One region of the Pseudarthrobacter sp. P1 genome, then DNA from elsewhere that is predicted to be linked to it. Evidence: predicted binding sites of a transcription regulator. Region 1 holds the regulator's gene; each other region holds the start of a gene.

Region 1 (3,928 bases):
CTCCAGTCTAGAAGAGGGTGGGCCGTGGCGGGAAAGCGGGAGTCCTAGCCCTTGAGCAGGGACGCCAGCGAGTCAAGGAACACGGTGGTCTCCGCCTCGGTGCCGGCGGTGACGCGCAGATGTCCGGGGATGCCGACATCGCGGACCAGCACGCCGGCGTCCAGCAGGCCCTGCCAGATGGCGTGCGGGTTCTCCAATCCGCCGAAGAAGACGAAGTTGGAGTCCGACGGCGCCGGGTCCAGGCCCAGCGCGGCCAGCCCGGCGACGATGCGGTCGCGCTGGACCTTGATGTCCTCGACGTTGGCCAGCAGCGAATCGGAGTTGCGCAGCGCGGCGACGGCGGTGGCCTGGGTGATCGCGGAGAGGTGGTAGGGCAGGCGGACCAGGCGCAGGGCGTCGGTGACCTCCGGGGCGGCGGCCAGGTAGCCCAGGCGGGCGCCGGCCAGGGCAAAGGCCTTGCTCATGGTCCGGGACACCACCAGGCGCGGGCGGCCCGGCAGCAGGCTCAGCGCGCTGGGCGTGCCGTCGTGGGCGAACTCGGCATAGGCCTCGTCCACAATGATGATGGCCTGGCTGGCCTCGCCCGCCTCGTAGACTGCCTCCACGACGTCCAGCCCCAGGGCCGTTCCGGTGGGGTTGTTGGGCGAGCAGAGGAACACGATGTTCGGCGCAGCGGCGCGCACCTGTGCGGCGGCGTCCTCGGCGGTGAGGGAGAAATCATCCTTGCGCCGGCCCGCGGCATACGCCGTGCCGGTTCCGCTGGCCAGCAGCGGGTACATCGAGTAGGTGGGAGGGAAGCCCATCGCCGTGCGGCCGGGGCCGCCAAAGGCCTGCAACAGCTGCTGGAGGACCTCGTTGGAACCATTGGCGGCCCACAGGTTGTCCAGGGTCAGGCCGTGGCCCAGATAGGCGGCCAGCGCGGTGCGCAGTTCGGTGAATTCACGGTCCGGGTAGCGGTTGAGGCCCTCGAGCTGCTCGGCGACGGCCTTCAGGATGGCCTCGCGGGCATCGGCCGGAACGCCGTGCGTGTTCTCGTTCACATTCAGCAGGATGGGCACATCCAGCTGGGGGGCGCCGTACGGATGCTGCCCCCGGAGATCGTCTCGAAGGGGCAACTGGTTCAGGCGTTCTAGCTGGTTCACCCTTCCACTTTAAGTGCCACGGGCACAGGGGGCGAACCACGGGGCTCCGTGACCCTCTGTTACCGCCTCCGCCGGCCGCGCCGGGCCTGGAGCGGCATCCTGCGGAACCTGCCAGGAAGGTCAGGCAGCCTTGGGGACGAACAGGCGCTGGCCCGGCTGGACCACGGAGCTGGCGAGATCGTTCAGTTCGACAATGTCCGACACCACGTCGCGGGTGTCGCGGGAGGAATCCGCCGCCATGGCGATGGACCACAGCGTCTGGCCGGACAGCACAGTCACCGTGCTGGTGTAGTCCGGCGCCGGGCCGCCCACCGTGGCGGCCTTGGCGGGGGTGGTGAAGACGGCGGCCAGGGCCACCAGGGCGATGGCCACCAGGGCCAGCGGCATCCAGATCAGGACCAGGCGGCCCCGGCGGGTCAAGCGGAGCGGGGGAAGTTCGTTCGTGGAGCTCATGGCATTAAACCTTTCACTTCGGCAGACGTGCGCCCTGGGCCGTTCGAAACAACCGGGCCGAGAGCGGTGAAACAGATTCGAACATGTATTCGAATGCGTCTTGACCATTTTTAGCACTAATGGACGAAGCTTGCCAAGACTCGCTAGAACAAATGTTTGAAAAACTACCGGAGCTGTCCTACCGTTAAGGCAAGGGATTTACCGGATCGGTAGTAGTCGAACCAAGCAGTAGTCAAGCAGGCGCCACCGACACGAACTCCCCCACACCCAGTGGGTGGCCGCACCGGCCACCCACCAGTACCGACGCCGTCGCGGGAAGGACAGCACCATGCCGTCTCCGGAATTCATCCTCCACAGCGGGAATCCCGCCAGCCGGCACGGCCTCAAGGGCCTGACAGTGCGGCAGAAGAAGATCCTCGAGTGCATCCAGCGCTCCATCTCGGACAAGGGCTACCCGCCGTCCATGCGCGAGATCGGCGACGTCGTTGGCCTCGCCAGCCTCTCCAGCGTCACCCACCAGCTCAGCCAGCTGGAAAAGATGGGCTACCTGCGCCGGGACCCCAAGCGTCCGCGCGCCATGGAGGTGCTCATCCCGTTGACGCTGGACTACGGCCAGCCGCGGATCGAGGGCGTTCCGGCCCCCACCGAGCTGCGCGGGGCCAACGGGCTGAACATGGCCGAACTCAGCAGCGCCTCGGACACGGCATTGGTTCCGCTCGTCGGCCGGATCGCCGCCGGCGGACCCATCCTGGCCGACCAGGTCATCGAGGACGTCATGCCGCTGCCGCGCTCCCTGGTGGGCCACGGTGAGCTCTTCATGCTCAAGGTCTCCGGCGACTCCATGATCGACGCCGCCATCTGCGACGGCGACTGGGTGGTGGTGCGCCGGCAAAGCAACGCCCTCAACGGCGACATCGTGGCCGCCCTGCTCGACGACGAGGCCACGGTGAAGACCTTCCGGCAGCGCGACGGCCACACCTGGCTGCTGCCGCAGAACACCCGCTACGAGCCCATCCTGGGCGACCACGCCACCGTCATGGGCAAAGTGGTCTCCGTCCTGCGCAGCATCTAGCAAAAGACCCAGCCCACAACGCAGAAGCCCTGCGGCCGCACCGGCCGCAGGGGTTCTGCGTCTGCACCGGCAGGGCCTACCGCACCGCGCGCAGGGGCTTGGCGGCGCCGGCGAGCCACAGAGCCAGCAGGATCGGCGCCCCGATGGCCAGCAGGGCCAGGTTGATGCCGACGTGGTCGCCGAGGTAGCCCAGCAGCGGCGGGCCGGCGAGGAACGCGACATAGCCGATGGTGGAGACCACCGACACCCTGGCTGCGGCGTGCCGGGGATCATCGGCAGCGGCGGACATGCCCATGGGGAAGGCCAGCGCGGCCCCCATTCCCCACAGCGCGGCCCCCACCCCGGCCAGGACAAGGTTGCCGGCAAGGACGAACAGCACCAGGCCCACCGCCGCTGCCGCCATGCTGGCCCGCAGCACCGCCACGCGGCCGAACCTGTCAATGGCACGGCCGCCGAGGAAGCGCATCAAGGTCATTGCCGCCACGAACAGGGCAAAGAGCAGCGCCCCGGCGGACTCCGTGGCCCCCAAGCCATCCACGGCGGCCTTGGCGATCCAGTCGTTGCCCGCGCCCTCGGTGAGCGTGGCACCGAGCACCACGACGCCGATGAGCAGGGTGCGTCCGTCGCGCCAGGCGGAAGACCCCTTGGCCCGCGGCTGGCCGGCGCCGGCCGCATCCGGCACGGCTACCGGCACGCGGGGCAGGAACCAGCGCGGCGCGGTCAAGGTCAGGGCGACCACCACCACGGCAACCACCAGGAGATGCTCCGGCAGCCCGACGCCCAGGGTGGACAGACCCGCCCCGATCAGGGCGCCGACGAAGGCGCCGCCGCTGAAGGCCGCGTGGAACTGGGGCATGATGGTGCGCCCGAGCCGGTGCTCGACGCCGGCGCCCTCGATGTTCTGCGCCACATCCCACAGCCCGATCCCGATGCCGAAGAAGAACAACGCCGCGGCGGTGGCGGGCACGGAGCCGGCCATCAGCGACAGAGCGATGCCCGCGCACGCCGTGGCCGCGAGCAGCCCGCCGGTGCGGATGGTGTTCGCCGCACCGATCCGCCCGACCACCGCGCCGGCGGAGGGCAGTGCCAGCAGGGAGCCGACAGCGATGCAGAGCAGGAGGGTGCCCATCTGTCCGGAGCTTAGGCCCAGGGTCTGCGTGACGGCAGGGATGCGCGCTGCCCAGCTGGCAAACACGAGGCCGTTCAGTCCGAAGACCAGGAAGGTGGCCACGGATGCGGCCCGAACGTGGGTGTCCACGGT
Region 2 (3,928 bases), 1.3 Mb from region 1:
GCGCTCGACCAGCTCGGCCGTGCCCGGGACCTCTTCAATGTTGATCTCCGTGTAGCCAATGCCCTGGGCGTCCAGCTGCGTCTTCAGCCGGCGGCAGTAGCCGCACCAGGTGGTTGAAAACATGGTGATGCTGCCGGCCTCGGGGGTGAAGTTCACGGGTGCTCCTTTGGTTCAGGACGTGCGCCATGGTGCGCGCGCCCTCTGAAGTGGTTCCTTTGGCACAACGCTACCGAATGCGGTGGATATTCCGCGCCGCGGCCGTAATGTGGAGAGCATGTGCGGACGATACGTAATGGCGCGGGCAGTGGGAGACCTGGTGGCGGAGCTGGAGGCGGAGGCCGACGCGGCCCTGGAACTGCGCCAATCGTGGAACGTTGCCCCCACCACTGATGTGCCCATCGTGCTGGAACGGCTCATCGAGGGGCAGGTGCACCGGCAGCTCCATGTGGCCAAATGGGGGCTGGTGCCCGGCTGGGCCAAGGACCCGTCCGTGGCCGTGCGGGCCTTCAACGCCCGCAGCGAGACGGTGGCGGAGAAGCCCACCTTCCGGGCCGCGTTGAAGGCCCGCCGCTGCGCCGTGCCGGTGGAGGGCTATTACGAATGGAAAAAGTCCCCGGACGGCAAGACCAAGCAACCGTACTTTGTGCACAGCACCGATGGCTCGCTGACCACCTTTGCCGGGCTCTACGAGTGGTGGAAGGACCCGGCCCAGCCCGAGGGCAGTCCAGAGGCGTGGCTGCTCTCCTGCACCATCATCACCAAGGCCGCCCCCGCCGCCGACAGCTCCGACCCCGTCCTGGCCGAGCTGGCCGGGCTGCATGACAGGCTGCCGGTGCCCATGGATGCCGGCGCGCTCGCGGCCTGGCTTGATCCGCAGGCCGGTGACCCCCAGGCCCTGCTGGCGATGGTGCTGGCCGGGGCCGACGGCGTGGCGTCAGGGTGGCGGCTGGACCCGGTGGGTGCCGCGGTGGGCAACGTCCGCAACGACTCCCCGCTCCTGGTGGCGCCGATCGAGGATCCGCTGCTCTGATCCGCTGCGCCAAGGCCTTCCCGGAAGGCCGGCGGGGTCAGACGGTGACGGTGCCGTCGTCGTCGACCGTCCAGGTGGGGTTGTAGGCGAGCTCCCAGCGGAAGCCGTCCGGATCGGCAAAATAGGCGACATAGCCGCCCCACTCCTTTGACCTGCCGGGGGCCACGACGACGGCGCCTGCCGCGGCCGCCTGCGCCAGCGCCCCGTCCACCGCGGCGGGCGAGGGGAGATTCTGGCTCAGCGTGACGGCGGGCACGCCGCCGTCGGGATCCACGCCGGCATCGGCGGCCATGGCGGCCCGGTCCCAGAGTGAAAGCATCAGGCCGTGGTTGACCTGGAGAAAGATGACCTCGCCGGGCGCCTCCATGTGGACCGGCCAGCCCAGCCCGTCGACGTAGAAGCGCCGGGCGGCGGCAATGTCCCGCACGCCCAGGGAGATGAAGGAAACGGCCGGTTCCATGCTGGCGTTCCTCTTCCTCTTCCTAGTCGTCGTCCGCGGACCATTCCTTGGCCCAGCGGTGGAAGTCCAGGGAGAGGTAGAGGGCGATTGCGGCGGCGTTGTTACTGTCCACCCGCAGGGCCACCTGCTCGTGGCCCAGATTGAACAGGGTGTCCATGGTGGCCAGGACCAGATCCTCGGCCAGGCCGCGGCGGCGGAACTCGCGGTCGGTGAAAAGTTCAAAAATGAAGGGGCTGTCGGGCGTGTCGTCGCCGATGGCCCGTTCCACCACCAGGACCGCGGCAATGATCGTGCCGGTCTCATCCAGTGCGACGTGGGAGGCCTTGGGCATGAACTTTCCGTACTTGCCGGCCAGGGATGCGCTCATGTCGGCGATGGCGGCCTCGAGGGAGTCGCTGGCCTGGCCGGGGTCATAGGCGGTGAAGTACAGCTCGCCAATGCGGGTGATGTCGCCCTCTTCCACAGTGCGGGAGGCTGTCTTGAGCTCACGCTCCAGGGGAGCGGTCCGGGCAATAAGGGTGACCATGTCAGTCATGGAGCGCTCCTTTAGCTGTTGGTGGTGCAGTGGCGCAGCGTCATCGATGCCTTACGGCAATGCTAATGGGCAAACGGGCCCCCAGCTATGGCTTTCCGCGTTCCGCTGGGCCCCGCAGCACCCGGGATCGGCTCCGTTGCCGACGGCGCCCGGGGGAGCGTACAGTGGGGCCTGTTCGAATATATGTTCGAATGGTCGAAAAGGGCATTTGGCGGCCTGGACGGCCGGTGGTTCCGGCCTGCAATGGCGTGGTTGAGATAGCAGTGGATGGGTCCGCGGCGGGAAGGGGCGGGCATGGGCATCTTCAGCGAATCCGTGGAGGCGGTGCTCTCCACCGAGGGCCTGCCCCTCCGCCTGAGCTGGCAAGGGAACAGCTATGTGCTCGGTGCGGACCCCGTCCGCTGGTACGAGCGCCGCTCCTGGTGGGCGCAGGAGCAGCGCGCCCCGCTGGGCCACGGACCGGGCCTGGTGGACCACGAAATCTGGCGGGTGCAGGCGCGGCTGGACGGGGCGGGGGAGCTCTACACCTTTGACCTCTCCCGGCATGTGGCCAGCGGGCGGTGGCGGATGATCCGCATCCACGACGCCCTGCGCGCCCCCACGCAGAAGCAGAAGGAGGAGGAGCGTGCCTAGCTTCACCCATCTGCATGTGGCCACCGCCTTCAGCGCCCACTATGGCGTCTCCTGGCCGGACGAGCTTGTCCAGGCCGCCGTGGCGGGAGGCGCCGATGCCCTCGCCTGCACCGACCGCGACGGCCTCTACGGCACTGTCAAACACGTCAAGGCCGCCATGGCGGCCCGGATCGACCCCCTCGTGGGCGTTGACCTCGCCGTCCTTGAACCCAGCCCCGAACCCGCAGGGATTCCCAGCGGGCCCTCCCGGCTGCGGCCAACCGGCCGCGTGGTGGTGCTGGCCCACGGCAGCGCGGCCGGCTACCGCGCCCTGTGCCGGCTGGTCTCCGACGCCCACGCCCACCCCAAGGCCCCCGTGGGGGTCAGCCTCGAGCAGCTGGCCGCCCGCGCCGTCGACCCCTCCACCCTGGCACCGGTCCTGACCGTTCTGGTGGGCCCCGCCTCCGACGTCGGGCGCTCCATGGGCGGGCGCAAATACCTGCTGCCCCGGCGCAACTTTGCCCGCTGGCACCGGCTGATGCCCGCCGGAACGCTGGTGGCGGAGATCGTCTCGCATCTGAGCGCCCCGGGCACGCCACTCAGCACCGCCCACGCCGTGCGGATGCTCCGTCTGGCGGATGAGTTCGGCGTGCCCGCCGTGCTCAGCAACGCCGTGCGCTACTGCACCGAGGACGGGGCGGCGACGGCTGATGTGCTGGACTCCGCCCGTGCACTGAGCCCCCTCACCGCGCTCGCCGGTCCGGCGGACGGACTCCAGCCCACCGGGCAGGGCTGGCTGAAGAGCGCCGCCCAGATGGAATCGATGGCCAGGGAGATCATGCACGCCGCGGGGTACGGCACCGCGGGGACGGTCCAGCTGCTGGCCAACACCGCAGCGCTGGCGGACCGTTGCCGGCTGGACCCCATCACGGACATGGGCTGGAAGAACCCCACCGTCCCGGAGGCCGTCGTACTGGGGATCGGCGGGGACCCGGACAGGGAACTGAGGCAGCGCTGCCAGGCCGGGATCGGACGCCGGTTCCCCCAGGCCACGGACCACACCGACAGAAGGGTCCGCGAGCGCCTGGACATGGAGCTGTCCACCATTGCGGACCTGGGCTTCTCCGCCTACTTCCTCACCGTGGCGGAGGTCTCCAGCATGATCCACGGCATGGGGGTGCGCGGGGCCGCCCGCGGATCCGGCGCCTCCAGCCTGGTCAACTACCTGCTGGACATCAGCCAGGTGGACCCGCTGCGCCACGACCTGATCTTCGAACGCTTCCTTTCCAGG
Region 3 (3,928 bases), 1.0 Mb from region 1:
GTTGAGGTCCGCAACGCCCTGGCCAGCGATCTCGATGCACCGCGCGCCCTGGCCGCCATCGATGCGTGGCTGGATGCCACCCCGGAGAGTGCCATGCCGTCGGTCTTTGATGCCGCCATTTTTGCCGACTTGGTGGAGTCGCTGCTGGGCGTCGTCCTCTAACAACTCCGCGGCCGACCAGCAGGTCCGTTGGACCGATGGTTGGAGGGCGGGCTTGCCCAACTGCCATGCATGCCAATACCAAGGAACCCTCATTCGTCCTCGCGGCCGTATGGGGGTTTCGGCGTACCCGCTCCCGGTGATCGTCCCCAGCCGCTCCCACCGTTCGCAAGCTCGCCACGGACTCCTCGCGGCCGTGGGCCCAGGCCGCCCTCAGCCGCACGGAGATCTGGTGCCGCGCTGGCCCGGCCAGGCCCCCGCCTGCCGAGCCCCGGGTGCTGCAGTTGCACGGTCGAACCGCGATGTCTGGTGATCGTCCCCGGCCGCTCACCCGGCCCGCCAGCTCGCCGCTGGGCCCTCGCGGCCGGAGGCCCAAGGCCGCGCGCGGCCGTGGGGAGATCGGGCTGCGGGCGGCCCCTGGCCGGCCGGTAGGGCCCGGTGGCCGGGCGACGCCGGGGCCTCCCGCACCCGGGGGCGGCGGTGTCCGTCATCCCGGCGGTTCCCCGGCGTGGTGGTACCCGTTGCGCAGGGGCCGGCGGAGCGGGTCGATGGATGGGGGCGGGGTGAACCAGGGGATGCCGTGCACGGACTCGACCTCCCAGCCGGTGTGGTGGATGAGGTGGTGGTGGTAGGAACACAGCAGCACGCAGTTCTCCACCGAGGTGTCCCCGCCTTGGGACCGCTAGACGATGTGGTGCGCGTCGGTCCACTGCGGGGGCCGGTCGCAGCCCGGGAACGCGCAGCCCCGGTCCCGGATGAGCAGCGCCCTGCGGATGTGGGGCGGGACGAGGCGCTGGGACCGGCCCACGTCCAGGATCTCGCCCTCCGCGCCGAGCACGGCCGGGATGATCCCGGCGTCGCAGGCCGCCGTGCGGATCGCGGCGGCCGGGATCGGGCCGCTGTGCGGGACGGCGGCGCTGCCGGGACCGGCGGCGAGCTCGGCCAGGGTCACGGTGATGAACAGTTGCGGGCGCAGGCCCCCGTTGTCCGGGAGGGTGTCGGTGCGGGCGCAGGCCCCCGTTGTCGGCCAGGGTGCCGGTGCGGGTGGCGAGGCGGACGCAGTCCAGCAGGGCGTGCAGCAGCAGCTGGGGCCGGGGCCGCTGCCCGGCCAGCAGTTTCCGGGCCACGTGCGGGTCGACGCCGGCCGGGTCGGCGGATTCCAGCACAGCCTCGGCATCCCCGTCCGCATCGCCAGCACCGGGGGTCCCCTCCCCACGGAACCCGTCCGCGCCGGTGGCTCCGGCCGCTGCCGTCCCCGCCGCCGGGCCCGGTTCCGGCCCCGGCCATGCCGTCCGAAGCGTCCGAGGCGCCCTGTGGCGGGCCTCCGGCGCCATCGTCCCCGGCGGCAGAGGCTGCGGATGCGGCACCGGTGCCGGTGGCCCAGGCCGGCGGCGCGCCCTGCCCGGGCACGGCCACGGCGTCGAAGGCTCCGCCGGCCAGGATCCCGGCGGTGCCGCGCGGGTTGGTGCCGGTGCCCATCACGGCCATCAGCTCCTCATACGACAGCTGGGTCAGGTGCCCGTCGAAACGGACCATGCCGCGCCGCGGCGCCCCGAAGTGGATGCCCTCCTTGGCCAGCAGTTCGGCCTCGGTGGGTTCCTGCCCGTCCGGGTCCAGGTGGGCCAGGATGCGCCGGGCGCCCCGGGCCAGGAAGTCCGGGGACTCCGTGGCGGCGGTGGTGGCCAGCGACGCCTCGACCGCGTCCACCTCCGCGGCGCCGATCCGTCCGCCGGCGGCCAGGCGGGAGGCCTCGGCCACGGCCCGGGAAGCCACCAGCGCGTTCTCCAGCGAACAGTTCCCGGCCAGGAACGCGGCGGCCAGCACCGGCTGCTTCGGCGGGGCCACGGTTTGGCTGATCGGATCGACGGCGGGCAGGAACGCCGCGGCCAGGGCGAGCCGCCTGGCCGCCTCGGCCCCGGAGATGGCCAGGGCGTCCCGGAGCATTGCCACCGGGGTCGCGGCCCCGGTGTCCCGGTACCGGCCGGCGAGGGTGCGGACGGCGAGCTCGCCGGCGCAGCGGACCTTGAGCGCGTCCAGGTGCCGGGAGAGGGTTTCCAGCTGGCCGGCCAGGACGGCCAGCTCCAAATCGGGCAGGGCGGCCAGGGCGAGCGGGTCCGGCCCGCAGCCGGCACCGGGCTTGGCGCCATCGGTGCCGGACGCATTGGCTTCGCCGGAGGTCTGCGCGGCCGCGGCGTGGGCAAGTGTGATGATCCGGCGCAGATGCCCGCCCGGTGCCTGCCCCTCCCGGGCGGGGGAAAACGCCGTGATGCCCATGCACTAATTCTAGTGAACTGGACATGGGTCGAACATGGTTTCGATTAAAAGGGGACAAGGTCGTCCCCGGCACCCCCTGTGCAGGAAACCACCGCCGGCGGGCCGTCCGGTAGCCGGACCAAAACGCCAGCACCACCAGCCCGAGGCCCGCCACGGCCGGCCCCAGCTGGGCCGGCCCGGAGAGGAACACCAGACCGCCCGGCAAGATCACCTCGTCCGGCAGGGGCGCATAGGCAAACCAGCCGAAGCCGGCCTGCCGCCCGGACACCAGCGTGATCCCGATGCCGAGCACCACCAGCGCCAGGGCCGCCGCGGGAACGACGGCGCGCACTAGCCACGCCCCGAACCGTCCGGGCCGTCCACGATTGTCCATGCGGCACAGCCTACTGCCGGCGCACCGGGTCTCGACAGGCTCGACCAGCGGGGTTTGGGCGCCGCCGTTTGGGGCATCTGGGCCTCGACCCGGCTGCGGCCGGTCTGGGCCCACGGCCGCGAGGGACCCGCGGCGGGCGTGCGAGCCGAGGGAGCGGCCGGATCTCCGCGCGGCCGCGGGCGGCCTCGGTCGATCACCGGTCCGGGAGTTCGACCGCAGCGCCGCGCCGGGTCTCGGCTTCGCTCGACCAGCGCGCCGGGTTTCGGCAGCCTCGACCACCGCGGCCGGTCTGGGTCGATCACCAGACGGTCCGTGGCCTATCGGTGCAGCTAGGGGAGGTCCTTACCCCGGCGCTTGAGGTAGCGCTCGAACTCGCGGGCGATGGACTCGCCGGTTGCCTCGGGCAGGTCTGCGGTGTCCTTGGCCTCCTCCAGTTGGTGGACGTACGCGCCGATTTCGGCATCCTCGGTGGCAAGTTCGTCCACGCCGCGTTCCCACGCCTGGGCGTCCTCGGCCAGCTCGTCCGTGTTCAGCGGCACCTGGAACAGGTCCTCGATCTGGTGCAGCAGTGCCAGCTGGGCCTTGGGCGAGGGCGCCTGCGCGACATAGTGCGGCACCGCCGCCCAGAGCGAGACGGTGGGCAGGCCGGCCAGCATGGCCAATTCGCCGAGCACCCCAACGATGCCGATCGGCCCCTCGTACTGGGATGCTTCCAGATTCAGCCGTTCGCGAACTTCGTCGTCCTCGCTGGTGGTGGTGACGGGGATGGGCCGGCTGTGCGGGACGTCGGCCAGCAGCGCCCCCACGAGCACGACATAGTTCACATTCAATGCCGCGGCGTGGGCCAGGAGCTCGGCCGTGTAGGCGCGCCATTTGTAGGACGGTTCGATGCCGTGCACAAAGATGACATCGATGGCCGTGCCGGGGATGGAAGCCTTGGCGATCTTGGTGGCGGGCCATTTGATCCGGCGTCCGCCGTCGGCGGTGCGCCGCACCGAGGGCCGGGTGAACTGGAAGTCGTAGTACTCGTCGGGGTCGATGGTGGCCAGCTTCTTGGCGTCCCACAGCCGGTGCAGGTACTTCAGGGCGTCGCTGGCAGCCTCGCCGGCGTCGTTCCAGCCC

The links. Region 1 encodes LexA, which represses DNA repair genes until DNA is damaged. Its sites were predicted from a motif close to TCGAACANNTGTTCGA; they were not measured.
Region 2: ACQCSX_RS05610 (DUF6504 family protein) is a predicted target of LexA. The motif match lies at 2,201-2,216, and genes of this name have one in related genera.
Region 3: ACQCSX_RS04085 (DUF222 domain-containing protein) is a predicted target of LexA. The motif match lies at 2,462-2,477, and genes of this name have one in related genera.

What each region holds. Positions count from the first base shown of each region.
Region 1 covers NZ_CP189584.1:4,360,023-4,363,950, reverse strand. The annotation lists gene ACQCSX_RS20355 (histidinol-phosphate transaminase) at 45-1,142, opposite strand; gene ACQCSX_RS20350 (LysM peptidoglycan-binding domain-containing protein) at 1,263-1,595, opposite strand; gene lexA (transcriptional repressor LexA) at 1,924-2,667, shown strand; gene ACQCSX_RS20340 (MFS transporter) at 2,744-3,928, opposite strand, start outside.
Region 2 covers NZ_CP189584.1:1,186,743-1,190,670, reverse strand. The annotation lists gene ACQCSX_RS05630 (mycoredoxin) at 1-156, opposite strand, end outside; gene ACQCSX_RS05625 (SOS response-associated peptidase) at 275-1,030, shown strand; gene ACQCSX_RS05620 (VOC family protein) at 1,068-1,490, opposite strand; gene ACQCSX_RS05615 (GNAT family N-acetyltransferase) at 1,513-2,025, opposite strand; gene ACQCSX_RS05610 (DUF6504 family protein) at 2,320-2,658, shown strand; gene ACQCSX_RS05605 (DNA polymerase III subunit alpha) at 2,651-3,928, shown strand, end outside.
Region 3 covers NZ_CP189584.1:895,733-899,660, reverse strand. The annotation lists gene mshC (cysteine--1-D-myo-inosityl 2-amino-2-deoxy-alpha-D-glucopyranoside ligase) at 1-162, shown strand, start outside; gene ACQCSX_RS04095 (hypothetical protein) at 647-817, opposite strand; gene ACQCSX_RS04090 (HNH endonuclease signature motif containing protein) at 842-1,111, opposite strand; gene ACQCSX_RS04085 (DUF222 domain-containing protein) at 1,108-2,433, opposite strand; gene ACQCSX_RS04080 (PAC2 family protein) at 3,136-3,928, opposite strand, start outside.